3 regions of the Citrobacter sp. VF227 genome follow, and region 2 is predicted to be linked to each of the others. Evidence: predicted binding sites of a transcription regulator. Region 2 holds the regulator's gene; each other region holds the start of a gene.
What was found. The regulator PhoB, encoded in region 2, activates phosphate uptake and scavenging genes when phosphate is short. The targets are predictions, from matches to a motif close to CTGTCATAAAACTGNCNNAT.

Region 1: acuI (acrylyl-CoA reductase (NADPH)) is a predicted target of PhoB. The motif match lies at 3,693-3,712, and genes of this name have one in related genera.
Region 3: uvrB (excinuclease ABC subunit UvrB) is a predicted target of PhoB. The motif match lies at 2,024-2,043, and genes of this name have one in related genera.

Annotation. Positions count from the first base shown of each region.
Region 1 is NZ_JBRFVF010000006.1:229,965-235,410, reverse strand. Features, by position in the region: gene accB (acetyl-CoA carboxylase biotin carboxyl carrier protein) at 1-407, opposite strand, end outside; gene msrQ (protein-methionine-sulfoxide reductase heme-binding subunit MsrQ) at 800-1,399, opposite strand; gene msrP (protein-methionine-sulfoxide reductase catalytic subunit MsrP) at 1,400-2,404, opposite strand; gene acuI (acrylyl-CoA reductase (NADPH)) at 2,524-3,498, opposite strand; gene csrD (RNase E specificity factor CsrD) at 3,724-5,446, shown strand, end outside.
Region 2 is NZ_JBRFVF010000002.1:846,049-851,494, forward strand. Features, by position in the region: gene phoR (phosphate regulon sensor histidine kinase PhoR) at 278-1,573, opposite strand; gene phoB (phosphate response regulator transcription factor PhoB) at 1,624-2,313, opposite strand; gene sbcD (exonuclease subunit SbcD) at 2,508-3,710, shown strand; gene sbcC (exonuclease subunit SbcC) at 3,707-5,446, shown strand, end outside.
Region 3 is NZ_JBRFVF010000002.1:349,221-354,666, forward strand. Features, by position in the region: gene uvrB (excinuclease ABC subunit UvrB) at 1-1,773, opposite strand, end outside; gene ACU8YC_RS09095 (ABC transporter ATP-binding protein) at 2,543-3,265, shown strand; gene bioD (dethiobiotin synthase) at 3,231-3,929, opposite strand; gene bioC (malonyl-ACP O-methyltransferase BioC) at 3,922-4,677, opposite strand; gene bioF (8-amino-7-oxononanoate synthase) at 4,664-5,446, opposite strand, start outside.

The DNA.
Region 1 (5,446 bases), on a different contig from region 2:
TTAACTACGCCGGATTTGTCGGCTTCGATCTGGTTCATCATTTTCATGGCTTCAACGATGCACAGGGTATCGCCCGCATTCACTTTCTGGCCGATCTCGATGAACGCTTTAGCATCCGGGCTCGGGGTGCGGTAGAACGTACCAACCATTGGGGAGCGTACGATGTGACCACTGATTTCCGCTGCTGCCGGAGCTTCCATACTTGGAGAGGCAGTTTGTGCGACAGCGTTAGACAGAGCTGGCTGCTGCATCACTGGTGCAGCATAAGCTTGTTGCATCATTGGAAAACTTGCAGCTGGCGCTGCACGGCTGATGCGTACAGACTCTTCGCCTTCAGAAATTTCCAGTTCGGAGATGCCTGATTCTTCAACCAGCTCGATCAGTTTTTTAATCTTACGAATATCCATGAGTGGGTTCCGTACTCTTTGTTTAGTGAGATTGTGACAAGCGTTTTACCGCCGTCTGTATAGCATTTTTATAACAGTGAGTGACAAGATGCCACGCATCTCAGGCGTTGCACTGGGTGCTGCGGCCATTATATGAGATTGCCAGACTTGTTAGTCATTGTGCGGCTATCTTCTGCCATTTTCGGGTAAAAGACAAAATATACCTTCAATATGCGAATGTCACCCTTTCCACGCCGTAAAAACGCTACCGGGGATAGCAAAGTCGCACATTATAACTATTTCGTAGCAATTGGCAGCTAAATACTGGTCTTATCAGGGAAGATAATCAACCGTTAACATGTAAAGAAAATCGGATCGTCCGCATTTTGCAACGTACTGCACATATCGTGAAACTACCGCCACCACTGGCGAAACTTCTTGTAGCGGCAGGCTAACAGCACCGCCGCGAGTGCGGCATAAATAATCGGTTGAGGGGAGATAATTTTTACCGACCACAGATAATGTATGGGTGCCAGAATCGCCACAAGATAGACGAAGTTGTGCAGATACTGCCATTTTTTCCCCAGCTTTCGCTGTGCCGCCTGCGTGGACGTTAAGGTGAGGGTGAATAAGATCACCCAACTGACAATGCCCAGCATCAAGTAAGGTCGCGTGATTAACTCCCGCCCTAACAACGTCAGATTATTAATACCCAACTCCAGGAGCGCATAGCTGGTTAAATGCAATGTCGCCCAGGCGAAACACCATAGCCCTAACAGGCGACGCGTGCGTATCAATAATGGCTGTTTAGCGTAGCGCGCGAGTGGAGAGACCAGCAAGGTCGCCAACAAGAATTTCAGAGCTGTCCTACCGGTAAAGTGCTGGATATCTTTGACCGGGTCGGCGCTCAGTCCACCGTGGTTTACCGCCCAAAATAGCCAGACAAACGGTAAAAAGCCTGCAAGATGCAGGCAAACTTTCAGCCCGGTAATGTGCTTTGCAGTCAGGCGCACTTAAAAATTCTCCTGCAGATTAAGTCCTCGATACAGCGAAGCGACTTCGTCGGCGTAACCGTTAAACAGCAGCGTGGGCTGGCGCTGAACGTCCAGAATACCGCCTGCGCCAATAAAACGCTCTGTGGCCTGGGACCAGCGGGGATGATCGACATGCGGATTAACGTTGGCATAAAACCCGTATTCGTTGGGGGCAGCCAGGTTCCAGGTGGTCGGGGGACGTTCGCGGGTGAGTTTAATACTCACGATCGACTTAATGCCTTTAAATCCGTATTTCCACGGCACAATCAGGCGGATGGGCGCGCCATTTTGTGGGGGAAGGGCCTTACCATAAACCCCTACGGTGAGCAGTGTGAGTGGATGCATCGCTTCATCCAGACGCAGCCCTTCAACATAGGGATACTTCAGCCCGCCGCCAATAAAGCGATCCTTTTGTCCTGGCATTTCATCCGGCGCGTAGCGCGTTTCGAACGCAACATACTTTGCGTTGCTGGTCGGTTCAACCTGTGCCAGCAGTTTATGTAACGGAAACCCAATCCACGGCACGACCATTGACCAGGCTTCCACGCAGCGCATCCGATAAATCCGTTCTTCCAGCGGGAAACGGGCGGTTAGTGCATCGTGATCGAGGGTGAGTGGTTTTGCCACCTCGCCACTGATTTGCAACGTCCACGGATCGGTTTTCAGGCTGCCTGCATTGGCTGCCGGATCCGCCTTATCGAGACCGAACTCGTAGAAGTTGTTGTAGCCAGAAACCTTATCCGCAGGCGTTAAAGGAAGCGAATTTTGCCAGACGGCGGGCTTACTGTAATCAAGCGGCTTACCTGCGGGTGCTGGAGGGCGATCGTTGCCCTTAAACCAGCTAAGAAGATCGGCCTGCGCAGAGAGGGGCAAAGACAACGCGGCAGCGCTGATCCCTAATGCTTTCAGAACCTGGCGGCGCTGCATAAAAAAAGCCGACTCGTCAGTGACGTCGGCTTCTGTAAATGGACGTAATTTCTTCATAACAGACTCCCGGCTTACGCGTCATAACTGACAGGGGACGCGTAGTTAATATGGCAGGGAGTCTGAAGATATGCCGTGAAATTTGGTTAATTAAGTGTAAATTTCTGCGCCACGGTCTATTACTTCACTTTCACCAGCGTACGGCCTTGCACCTGGTTATTGATGATGGCATCGGCGAACTTCGGTGCATCTGCCAGCGTAATTTCCGTGGCGGCCTGAGCATAGAACGATTCCGGCAAATCCTTCACCAGTCGCGCCCAGGCTTGTGCACGCCGTTCCGGAGGAGTCATCACTGAGTCTACCCCTTGCAAACGAACGTTACGCAGAATGAACGGCATCACCGTAGTCGGCAGAGTAAAACCGCCTGCCAGGCCACAGGCGGCAACGCAGCCGCCGTAGTTCATCTGTGCCAGTACTTTCGCCAGGACTTTGTCACCAACCGTATCAACTGCACCAGCCCACAGTTGTTTTTCCAGCGGGCGTGATTCTGCAAACTCATCGCGACCAAGAATACGGCTAGCGCCCAGGCTCTTCAGGTAGTCGTGGGTGCTTTCGCGACCCGAAACCGCCGCAACCTGATAACCCAGCTTATGCAGTAACGCAATGGCCGTGCTGCCCACGCCGCCACTTGCGCCGGTGACAACAATCTCACCGTCTTGCGGGCGGATGCCGGCATCTTCCAGCGCCATGACGCACAGCATGGCGGTAAAACCGGCGGTACCGATGACCATGGCTTTACGTCCGTCCAGCCCTTTTGGCAGCGCAACCAGCCAGTCGCCTTTCACGCGTGCGCGTTCTGCCAGTCCACCCCAATGATTTTCACCCACGCCCCAGCCGGTCAGCAAAACTTCCTGACCTGCATGAAAACGGGGATCTTCGCTTGCGCGAACGGTACCGGCGAAATCGATACCAGGAATCATCGGAAAATTACGAATGATTTTACCCTTGCCAGTGATAGCCAGGGCGTCTTTGTAGTTCAGGCTTGACCAGTGGATATCCACCGTCACATCGCCTTCCGGTAGCTGATTTTCGTCGAGGGGTTGAACGGATGCGAGGGTTTTTCCGTCCTGCTGTTCTAAGATCAAAGCCTGCATAACCTGTCCTCAATTCGTCTGGTGGATTGGAAAATTAATTATGAAGACTATACTCGCTAATCAAAACATGATGCCGATTCTGCGCAATAAATTGCCAGATATACCTGATTTGGTAGTATGCCCACACTGTTTGTATAAATGGACGGATTTTGCGTTCAGCTTTGCATTTGCGCGTCGCTTTATCACTTTCATACCTGTTTCATAACTGTCGGAGTTAACACAAGGATGCGATTAACGACGAAATTTTCAGCTTTTGTCACGCTGCTTACTGGGTTAACGATTTTCGTAACTCTCATCGGCTGCTCGCTGAGTTTCTACAACGCAGTTCAATATAAGTTCACCACCCGTGTTCAGGGGGTGGCGACGGCGATTGATACTCAACTTGTCTCCCGCGATGTCGTTGCGTTAACCCCGCAAATCGATGAACTGATGGTTTCGGTTGATATCGTGCGTATACAACTGATGCAGGGCGAGCACGTGGTGTATGAGCACTCCCGCACCAGCAGCTATCGCCCGGCGGGGACAAATAATCTCTATCGCGATATCACCGTCCCGTTGATCAAGAACCCGGGTATGTCGCTGCGTCTGGTTTATCAGGATCCGATGGGTAACTATTTCCATTCGCTGCTGACCACCGCACCGCTCACGCTGGCGATTGCTTTCATTATACTTATGCTCTTTTTGTCGGTGCGCTGGCTTCAGCGTCAGCTTTCAGGGCAAGAGCTGCTGGAGATTCGTTCAACGCGCATTCTGAATGGTGAACGTGGACCGAACGTGCGGGGAACGGTCTATGAATGGCCAGCACGTACCAGTAGCGCGCTCGATATGCTCCTGGCCGAGATTCAAAATGCTCGCGAACAACGCAGTCGCCTCGATACGCTGATTCGTTCCTATGTGGCGCAGGATACAAAAACCGGGCTGAGTAACCGCTTGTTCTTTGATAACCAACTGGCAACGCTACTTGAAGATCAGGAAAAAGTGGGATCGCATGGCGTCGTGATGATGGTGCGCCTTCCAGACTTTACGCTGCTGCGCGATAGCTGGGGAATTACCCTCGCGGAAGAACAAATTTCAATGCTCATCAATTTATTGTCGACTTTTATGACGCGCTATCCAGGCGCGTTGCTGGCGCGCTACCACCGTAGCGATTTTGCCATCCTGCTGCCGCACCGCACGTTGAAAGAGGCGGAAAGCATCGCGGGGCAATTATTAAAAGCGGTGGACGCGCTTCCGGCTAATAAAATGATCGATCGTGCCGATATGATTCATATCGGCATTTGTGTTTGTCGCAGCGGGCAGTCGACAGAACAAGTGATGGATCATGCCGAAGCCGCCACGCGGAATTCGGTATTACAGGGTGGGAACAGCTGGTCGGTCTATGATGATTCACTGCCGGAAAAAGGTCGGGGCAACGTACGCTGGCGAACGCTAATCGAACAGATGCTCAGTCGGGGCGGGCCGAGAATTTATCAAAAGCCTGCGGTAACGCGTGAAGGACGAGTACATCATCGGGAGCTGATGTGCCGTATTTTTGATGGCAGCGAAGAGGTTATTTCGGCGGAATATATGCCGATGGTGCTGCAGTTTGGCCTGGCTGAAGAGTATGACCGTCTGCAAATCAGCCGTTTGATCCTGCTGTTGGGGTACTGGCCGCAGGAAAGTCTGGCGATGCAGACAACGGTTGAATCACTCATTCGCCCGCGTTTTCAGCGCTGGCTACGTGATACGCTGATGCAGTGCGAAAAATCATTACGCAAACGCATAATTATTGAACTTGCGGAGGCAGATGTCTGTCAACATATCAGCCGGTTACAACCCGTCATCAGATTGATGGGGGCGCTGGGTGTGCGAATCGCTGTGACGCAGGCGGGCTTAACGCTGGTGAGTACCAGTTGGATCAAGGAGCTTAACGTTGAGTTATTGAAGCTACATCCAAGCCTGGTGAGGA
Region 2 (5,446 bases):
TTTTTCGATTTACCGCGTAAATGCAGTCGGTATGACAGCACCTGGGGCGCAATTTAAACGCTTATAACGTTTTAAAGCAAGGTGGGATCCAAAAACCAGAACAATATAGCGATATGAAAAATAGGGTTAGCACAAAACACCATTTCATGGAAAAAGGTATGGGTAATAGTTCGAACAAAAAACAACCAAACGTCGTAAAATTCAGGATACTTATATTGACCATATAGAAAAAGCCAGCTTACGCTGGCTTTTGGAAAGATTATCTTACGAATACGCCTTAACCGTTATTTTTGGCAATTAAACGTTCCGGGATCACGAAACTAAATCGCGTCCCTTTGCCGGGTTCGCTGTCGATATTCAAACGGCTGTCGTGATGATGCAAGGCATGCTTCACGATGGCCAGCCCGAGTCCGCTCCCGCCCGTTTGCCGCGATCGCGCCTTGTCTACGCGATAAAAACGCTCGGTCAGGCGTGGAATATGCTCGGCGGCAATGCCTGGACCGTTGTCTTCCACACAAAATTCCGCCCCCGAAGGCACATGCTGCCAGCGTACGGTAATGTGCGTTCCCGCAGGCGTATGGTTCACCGCGTTATAGACGAGATTCGAGATAGCGCTACGCAACTGCTCCTCGTTACCCCGCACATTCAGGCTGTTATCAACATCAAAAGTAAACGTATGTTTGTGCTGGCTCAGCGTTTGCGCTTCGTGCTCAACCACGCGCAGCATCATGGGCACATCGACCTTCTCATTCAATTGCAGCGCTGGCGCAGCCTCAATTTTTGACAGCGTTAGCAGTTGCTTCACTAACCCTTCCATCCGGTACGTTTGTTCACGCATGGTATGCAGCGCTTTTTCGCGCGTTGTCCCTTCTAACGGATGCTCCTGCATCATTTCCAGATAGCCTTGCAGCACCGTCAGCGGGGTACGCAGTTCATGGCTGGCATTGGCGAAAAAGTTACGTCGTGAACCTTCCAGTTGATGCATCTGGGTAACGTCGCGCGCCACCATCAGCAATTGCTTATCGGTATAGGGCATTACGCGAATTTCCAGATGCCGTCCGGTATTGAGCACCAGATTGATGGGCCGGCTAAAATCGCGCGTTTTTAAATATTGTGTGAATTCCGGGTAGCGCAGCAGGTTAAGAATATTTTGCCCGCTATCGTCCGGCCAGCGCAGTCCAAGAACCTGCTGAGCCAGTCCGTTACACCAGAAAATACCGCCTTCTTCGGTGGTTAGCACCACTGCGTCGGGTAGCGATTCCGCCCCGCTGCGAAAGCGCTTAATCAGATTACCCAGTTCACGACGGCGCTTTTTGTTGCGCAACTGCATTTGATGCAGTCCATGCAGCAGCGGTTCCCAACTGCCGCGCCCCGGCGGGGGCGTCATACTTCTGTCGACCCATAGCCACCAGGACAAACGTAATAAATTCCAGAAATGCCAGATAAGCAGGCCCGTTACCGACGCCAGTAAAAACCAGGGCAGGTAACCAAAAAAAGCACTAAGGATAAATGCCGGTATGCAGCACAGGATCAGCTCCAGTACCAACCTTTTCCATGACAATCGTTCTAGCAAACGCCTTACTCCCTAAACGGCCTAATCCTTCAGGCCCTGATTCTTGTCAGTCAGAAGCGGGTCGAAAAACGATATCCCGTTCCGCGAACCGTCTGCACCATACGATCGTGTCCGCTGTGCTCCAGCGCCTTACGTAAGCGGCGGATATGCACATCGACAGTCCGGTCTTCCACGTATACATTGGTTCCCCAGACATGATTGAGGAGTTGCTCGCGGCTGTAGACACGCTCTGGGTGAGTCATAAAGAAGTGCAACAGCTTGAATTCGGTCGGCCCCATATCCAGCGGATCATCACCAGTCATCACGCGATGCGAGGTGGGATCAAGGCTTAGCCCCTGCATCTCAATAACCTCTTCCACTGCCATCGGCGAAATACGACGCAAAACAGCTTTAATACGCGCCACCAGCTCCTTAGGAGAAAACGGTTTGGTAATATAGTCATCCGCGCCGGTTTCCAGACCACGAACGCGGTCTTCCTCTTCTCCCCTCGCCGTCAGCATCATCACCGGGATGTCCCGCGTCATCGCTTCACGCTTGAGATGTTTAATAAACTGTAGACCCGAGCCACCGGGAAGCATCCAGTCAAGCAGGACGAGGTCCGGCCAGGGTTCATTGAGTTGGTTCACAGCACTGTCATAGTCTTCGGCTTCTACGGGTTGAAAACCGTTTTGCTCGAGCACGAAGCAGACCATTTCACGAATTGGAGCTTCATCTTCTACGACCAGAATACGTCTCGCCATGATTTGCCCTGTTATTAGTTGCTTGTCATCATCAGTATCAATACGGCGTCATTATGCGTCAGATTTATGACAGATTTATGAAAAGATCATCCAGGTTTAACGCAGGCCATTGAATTATGACAGCCCGGAGACAAGATATTCTCTCCCATGCAGGGTTATAATCCCCGCCATTGTTTTATCGTCATGGAACTCTTATGCGCATCCTTCACACGTCTGACTGGCATCTGGGCCAAAATTTCTACAGCAAGAGCCGCGCCGCTGAACATCAGGCCTTTCTCGACTGGCTGCTGGAAACGGCACAATCCCATCAGGTGGATGCCATTATTGTGGCAGGCGATATTTTTGATACCGGCTCACCGCCAAGCTATGCCCGTGAGCTGTATAACCGTTTTGTCGTTAATCTGCAGCAAACCGGCTGTCATCTGGTGGTACTGGCAGGCAACCACGACTCCGTCGCCACACTCAATGAGTCCCGCGATATTCTGGCGTTTCTCAACACCACAGTCGTTGCCAGCGCCGGTCATGCGCCGCAGGTTCTACTGCAACGTGACGGCACGCCGGGGGCGATCCTGTGCCCGGTTCCTTTCTTACGTCCGCGCGACATCATAACCAGCCAGGCGGGGCTGACCGGACAAGAGAAACAGCAGCATTTGCTGTCAGCCATCACCGACTATTACCAGCAGCAGTATCAGGACGCCTGCACGCTACGTGGTGACCAGAATCTGCCCATCATTGCGACCGGGCATTTGACCACTGTCGGCGCCAGTAAAAGTGACGCCGTCCGTGAGATTTATATCGGTACGCTGGACGCCTTCCCGGCGCAAAACTTCCCTCCGGCGGACTACATCGCGCTGGGCCATATTCACCGGGCGCAGGTTATTGGTGGCACAGAGCATATTCGCTACTGCGGCTCGCCGATCGCTCTCAGTTTTGACGAGTGCGGCAAAAACAAATGCGTGCATCTGGTGAGCTTTGAAGCAGGGAAACTCAACGCCGTCGAAAATATCACCGTACCGGTCACCCAGCCGCTTGCAGTACTGAAAGGCGATCTCGCCGCCATTACCGCCCAGCTTGAGCAGTGGCGCAACGTACAGCAAGAGCCGCCGGTGTGGCTGGATATTGAAATTACCACCGATGACTATCTGCATGATATGCAGCGTAAAATCCAGGCCTTGACCGAAGATTTACCGGTAGAGGTGTTATTGGTGCGCCGCAGTCGGGAACAGCGCGAACGTATTATGGCCAATGAACGTCGTGAAACATTAAGCGAGCTGAGCGTGGCGGAGGTTTTTGACCGCCGCCTGGCGCTGGAAGAACTCGAAGAACCGCAGCGCGAGCGGCTTAATCAGCTGTTTAGCGCAACCGTACAGACGCTTGCCGGGGAGGCTGAAGCATGAAAATTCTCAGCCTGCGCCTGAAAAACCTCAACTCCCTGAAGGGAGAATGGAAAGTCGATTTCACGGCAGAACCTTTTGCCAGCAACGGGCTGTTCGCCATCACCGGGCCCACAGGCGCGGGGAAAACCACCCTGCTGGACGCAATTTGCCTTGCGCTGTACCACGAAACGCCGCGCCTGAATACTGTGTCACAGTCGCAAAACGACCTGATGACCCGCGACACAGCGGAGTGTCTGGCCGAGGTGGAATTTGAGGTGCGGGGCGAAGCCTACCGCGCATTCTGGAGCCAGAACCGGGCGCGTAATCAGCCAGAGGGCAATCTGCAGGTTCCGCGCGTAGAGCTGGCCCGCTGCGCCGACGGAAAAATCCTCGCCGATAAAGTCAAAGACAAACTGGAGATGACCGCCGAGCTTACCGGGCTGGATTACGGCCGTTTTACCCGCTCGATGCTGCTGTCACAGGGGCAGTTTGCCGCATTTCTCAATGCCAAACCGAAAGAGCGCGCCGAACTGCTGGAAGAGCTGACCGGCACCGAGATCTACGGACAGATTTCGGCGATGGTATTTGAAAAGCACAAATCAGCGCGCACGGAGCTGGAAAAACTGCAGGCCCAGGCCAGCGGCGTGGCGCTGTTAGCGCCAGAGCAGGTACAGTCCCTGACGGAAAGTTTGCAGGCACTTACTGACGAAGAAAAACAATACCTTACCAGCCAGCAAGCCCAGCAACAGCACCTCAACTGGCTCATTCGGCAAAATGAGCTACAGGCGGATTTAAACCGTCACCAGCAGGCATTACAGGCAGTGCTTCAGGCGCAAGAAGATGCGCAGCCGCAGCTGGCGGTACTGAGCCTGGCACTGCCAGCCAGAGCGTTACGTCCGCACTGGGAGCGAATCCAGGAGCAAACGGCTACTATTGACCGCACAAGACAGAAGATTCAGGAAGTAAATGCTCGCTTACAAAGCAGCTTAGCGCTGCGCGGTCGTATTCGTCAGCAGGCGCAAACGCAGTCAGCCGCCATGCTCGCCGGACAACAAACGCTAACCGACTGGCTGAAGGAACATGAAAACTTCCGCTTATGGAGTAGCGAACTGGCAGGATGGAAAGCGCTTCTGGCCCAGCAGTCCGACGCCAGAACCCAACTGCGCCAGTGGCAGCAGCTACGGGAGAACGATACGCGCAAGCTCGATGCGCTGACGCAACCCTCGCTGACTCTTTTGCCGCAAGAGGTAGCGACGGCGCTGGCGCAGCATGCGCAGCTTCGCCCATTACGCCAGCGGTTGAGCAATCTGCACGGGCAAATTGCACCGAAGCAAAAGCAACTGGCGCAGTTACGCACCACGCTTGTGCAGCGTCAGCAAGAGCTGACGCAACGTAACGTGGTATTAGCCGAAAAACGTCAGCGCTATAAAGATAAAAATCAGCAACTTACTGATGTGAGAGTCATTTGCGAGCAAGAAGCCCGCATCAAAGATCTGGAAAGCCAACGGGCATTGTTGCAATCCGGCATGCCTTGCCCGCTTTGCGGCTCGACCGCTCATCCGGCAATTGAACGCTATCACACGCTCGAACTGAGCGTGAATCAGACGCGACGTGAAGCACTGGAAAAAGAGGTCAAGGCGCTGGCCGATGAAGGGTCAACGCTACGCGGTCAGCTCGAAGCAATAACTCAGCAGCTTCAGCGAGATGAACGCGAAGTACAGACGCTTTCTCAGGAGGAGCAAGCGCTTACTTTGGAA
Region 3 (5,446 bases), 500 kb from region 2:
CTTATTCAGCCCCTGCGGCGTAATGCCGTGTTCTTCGTTGTAAAGCTGCTGTTTCTCACGACGACGTTCAGTTTCACCAATCGCTTTGGCCATTGAGGCGGTAATTTTGTCGCCGTAAAGAATAGCCTTACCGTTGATGTTACGCGCCGCACGACCAATGGTCTGGATCAGCGAACGTTCAGAACGCAGGAACCCTTCTTTGTCTGCGTCCAGAATCGCCACCAGCGAGACTTCAGGCATGTCCAGACCCTCACGTAACAGGTTGATACCCACCAGCACGTCAAACTCGCCCAGACGCAGGTCACGAATGATTTCCATGCGTTCCACGGTATCGATGTCAGAGTGCAGATAGCGCACCCGCTCACCGTGTTCTTCGAGATATTCGGTGAGGTCCTCCGCCATGCGTTTGGTGAGCGTAGTGACCAGCACACGTTCGTTAATCGCCGCACGGGTGCGGATCTCCGACAGCAGATCGTCAACCTGCGTCGCCACCGGACGCACTTCAATGACCGGATCCAACAGGCCGGTTGGTCGTACTACCTGATCGACCACTTCATCACCAGATTTCTCCAGCTCATAGTTACCCGGCGTCGCTGAAACGTAGATGGTTTGTGGAGCCAACGCCTCAAACTCTTCAAATTTGAGCGGACGGTTATCCAGCGCCGAGGGCAGACGGAATCCGTATTCGACCAGGGTCTCTTTACGCGCCCGGTCTCCGCGATACATGCCGCCAATTTGCGGGATTGTGACGTGGGATTCATCCACCACCAGAAGACCGTCGGCAGGCAGGTAATCAAACAGCGTCGGCGGCGGCTCACCGGGGCCACGCCCGGACAGATAGCGGGAGTAGTTTTCAATCCCCGAGCAGTAACCCAGCTCATTCATCATTTCCAAATCGAACTGTGTACGCTGGCTTAACCGCTGTTCTTCCAACAATTTGTTATTTGCCAACAGAATTTTACGCCGCTCTGCCAGCTCAACTTTGATTTCTTCCATCGCCTGCACGATACGTTCGCGCGGCGTCACGTAGTGCGTTTTAGGATAGATGGTGTAGCGCGAAATCGTGGATTCGACCTGCCCGGTGAGCGGGTCAAACAGCGATAAGCGTTCAACCTCTTCATCAAACAGTTCCACACGCAGCGCGATGTCGTCGGATTCAGCCGGGAAAATGTCGATCACTTCACCACGCACACGGAAGGTCCCGCGCTGAAATGCCTGATCGTTGCGGGTGTATTGCAGTTCCGCAAGGCGGCGCAGGATCGCGCGTTGATCGATAATCATCCCTACCGTCAGATGCAGCATCATCTTCAGGTACAGATCCGGATCGCCCAAACCATAGATAGCGGAAACGGAGGCCACGACGACGACATCCCGACGCTCCAGCAGCGCTTTGGTTGCCGACAGGCGCATCTGCTCAATATGTTCGTTGACCGAAGCATCTTTCTCGATGAAGGTGTCAGAACTGGGTACGTAGGCTTCCGGCTGATAATAGTCGTAGTAAGAGACGAAATACTCCACCGCGTTATCCGGGAAGAACTCTTTCATCTCACCGTACAGCTGAGCAGCAAGCGTCTTATTGGGGGCCAGCACCATGGTAGGACGCTGCAAGTCCGCAATCACGTTAGCGATGGTGAATGTTTTCCCAGACCCCGTCACCCCCAGTAGCGTCTGATGCGCCAGACCATCCTCCAGCCCTTCTTCCAGACGGCGAATTGCCTCAGGCTGATCGCCAGAGGGTTTAAAAGCGGAATTAAGTTTGAACGGTTTACTCATGAGCAGCTACCTGAAGCAATGGGCGGGCAGGTGTGTAATTTTACTCGCAGTGGTATATTTTGCCAGTAAAAAATACTGGATGAAAAAACAGTAACACGCCAGAATATTTCTGATACGCCATCTGAACGAGCGTGACTACAGGCTAAAATTTGGCCAGAGACAAGATAAAACACCAGTAAAAACGTGTTATCCCCAAAGCAATGACTTTTTTAACATTTGTCAAGCTACCCGATGAAAGTTTTGTGGCAACACATGACACTTCTGCGACAGCCATTGCTTTTATCTAACTTTCTGTAATTTAATGATTATTATCACAAGCCGTCTTTCGCATCAATTTAGTCGCAACCCGCGTCTTCTCTCGCTTACATTGTGTTTTCTAACTCTAATACACAAGGTTATCCACAGGAATAGTGGATAACTGCCTCCAGCCCGTATGGACTGTAGCCTGGCAAAAACACCCTGACTTTCTTTTCCGCAGGCATAAAAAAAAATTATCGCTATTTTTTGATATTTATCAGCTAACGAAGCAACCTGGAATGGCCGGGATCTTGCTCGCATTTTCATCATTTTCCTGCCTGCACCATCACGATACCGCCAGGCACTGGCAATGTGCACAAAACAGCCCTTCCCATCTGATGAACCGGACTTTTTTGCGTTTTTAGTATGCTATCACGCTGTTTCTACCACGAATCCCGCTTCTGGCAAGAGAATTGCAGGTTTCTTCCGACGACCTGTTAGTGGGGCCGATAACATCATGATGGAGAAATCTATGTTGAGTCTTCGCGCAGTGAATCACTATTACGGCAATCAACACTCATTGTGGGATGTGGATCTCGACCTGCTGCCCGGCAAATGTACTGGCGTGCTGGGGCTTCCGGGGATGGGAAAGACTACGCTTGCCAATTGCATTATCGGCAATTTACCGATTGAAAGCGGAACCATGTTCTGGCATCAGGCTGGCGCACCGCCGCGCGACCTGAGTCCGATTCCGACGGCAAATCGCATTGCGCTGGGTATTAACTACGTCTCACAAGAGAGACGGATTTTTTCACAACTAACGGTCGAGGAAAATCTGCATATTGCGCGTCAGGCGGTTGAAGAAAGCGAAACGATGAACAGCAGCGATATTTACCGCCTGTTTCCACAGCTTTTCGAACTGCGTCAGGTCAAAGGAGTGGCATTGTCGGAGGAAAATCAGCACCAGCTTGCGCTCGCCAGCGCGCTGGTCACACGCCCGCGCCTGCTGATCCTCGATGAACCCACGCGAGGAAGTGGTCAGGCTTATATCCACAGGCTGGGTAATCTGATTGTCAAGCTAAGCCAGGAACTTGGCATCGCCATTATGCTCGCGGAGCAGAGCCTGCCGTTTATTCGACGGGTCGCCGATTGCTATTGCTTGTTACACCGTGGGCGTAACGTAGCGCAGGGGCAAATAACACCGTTCGGCGACCCGCTAATTAACGACTGGGGGACAACGCAGACAAAGCGCTAAGATCGATATAATGCCCTGTTGATGCCTGCTCCGGCTTTTCTGCCAGCCAGGGAATTTCCCCCAGCAGCGGTGCCGCAAGCACACGCCTGAGCGTCGCCATATATTCTGCATGACGTTTTCCAGGCGGCGTCACATCATTGGCGACCCATCCGGCAAGGGTCAGTCCGGCCTGCTGCACCGCCTGAGCGGTCAGCATGGCGTGATTGATGCAACCAAGCTTAACGCCAACCACCAGAATCACCGGCAGTTGCTCCGCTTTTACCCAGTCAGAAAAACTCAGTGTTGGTGAAAGCGGCGTAAACCATCCGCCCGCGCCTTCTACCAGTACCCATTCAGCCTGCTCTTCCAGCGTGCGTAATCCCGCAGACATCACGGAGGCCTGAATGGGGCGCCCTTCGTCAGCACTGATGATATGCGGTGAAGTAGGTTCCGCGAAGGTATACGGATTGATGGCTGCATAATCCACGGCTACAACGCTATTGCGCTGTAGAGCCAGCGCATCGCTGTTGCGCAGTCCTTCAGCCGTTATTTCACTACCGGACGCCACGGGCTTATAGCCGACGGTTCGTAATCCCAACAACCCCGCCGCCTGGAGCAGCGCGCAGCTGGCAATAGTTTTACCCACTTCGGTGTCTGTCCCGGTGACAAAATACGTGCTAGTCACGTTGAATCACTCCCAAAAATAGATGATAGGTCAGCGGATATCTCCCCTGCTGCTGGGGCCAGGCTAACTGCACCTGGTGCAACTGTGAACGGGTAAGTAAGCGCTGGTCGCGGCCATCATGCAAATGCGTCGCGCCGATGCCTTTCAGCGAGCGCATGGCGCTTAGCGCGTCGTTAAACCACAGCGTGATGGCATGAGACTGGTAGTCAACATTCCAGCCATCCAGGGCGCTTTCCAGCTGTTCCACGGGCAAAAAACGGTTGGCATGCTCCCGGTCATCAACCGCTCGCCACGCCTGACGCAGTTCTGGCATCGAGCCGTGTGCCAGGGTACTAAACGCCACTATCCCGCCCGGGCGTACCACCCGGTACAACTCGCTTAACGCGCCGCGTAAATCGCTACACCACTGCACGGCCAGATTGCTCCAGGCCAGGTCAAAAGTGGCGCTCGCCTGCGGTAGAGCTTCGATATCCGCCAATAAATAGTGATGAGCAACATCGTGACGCTGTGCTTCTGCCAACATTTGCGCCGACAGATCCAGGGCGCTGACTTTGCTCCCCTGCTGCCGCCAGTAACGACTCATACGCCCCGGGCCACAGCCCGCATCCAGCACGTGGTCGAACTGACGACCATCCAGTCGTGCCAGTAACGCATCGGCGCTCTGGCGCTGGAGTTCAGCGTGTTGTTCGTAGAGGGAAGCCGCGCGACCAAACGCGGCGGCAATGGCTTGCTTATCAACCTGCGCCATGCAGCACCTCCAGCAAGCGGTCGATGTCCTGGGGCTCATGCGCCTGGGTCAGCGTGAGACGAAGTCTGGCGGTGCCGACCGGCACGGTGGGTGGACGGATTGCCGTCACCCAGCATCCCTGTTGCCGTAATACCTGCGCCAGTTGCAAGGCTTTATGGTTGTCGCCAACGATCAGCGGCTGAATAGCGCTGTCTGAATGCGCCAGCACTAAATCAGGGGTCGTCATGCCGGCGCGAAAACGCCGGATAAGCATTGTCAGTTTTGCTCTGCGCTCGTCACCTTCACGGCTGCGGATCACTGTCAGCGCAGCGCGTAAAGCCTGAGCCTGCGCCGGAGGCATACTGGTGCTGTAAATCAGATGACGGGCAAACTGCAGCAGATAATCGGCCACGCTGTCTGAACACAGGATTGCCGCGCCGCTGACGCCAAATCCCTTCCCGAAGGTCACCACTAACAGCTCAGGTTTCACCTGTTGATGGAAGCATGAACCGCGCCCTTCCTCACCGGTAACGCCTATACCGTGGGCATCATCCACCAGCAGCCATGCGCTTTGCCGCTCAGCCGCCGCGTGGATTTCAGCCAGTGGCGCGCTGTCGCCATCCATGCTGAACACGCCTTCGGTCACCACCAACTGCTGCCCCGGACAGGAGGCAGCCAGCAGACGTTCCAGATGCTGTGCATCGTTGTGGGTAAAGCGACGTAGCACGGCGGGGCTAAGGCTCGCAGCCTCCAGTAGCGAGGCATGGCTGAGTCGGTCGGCGACAATCCG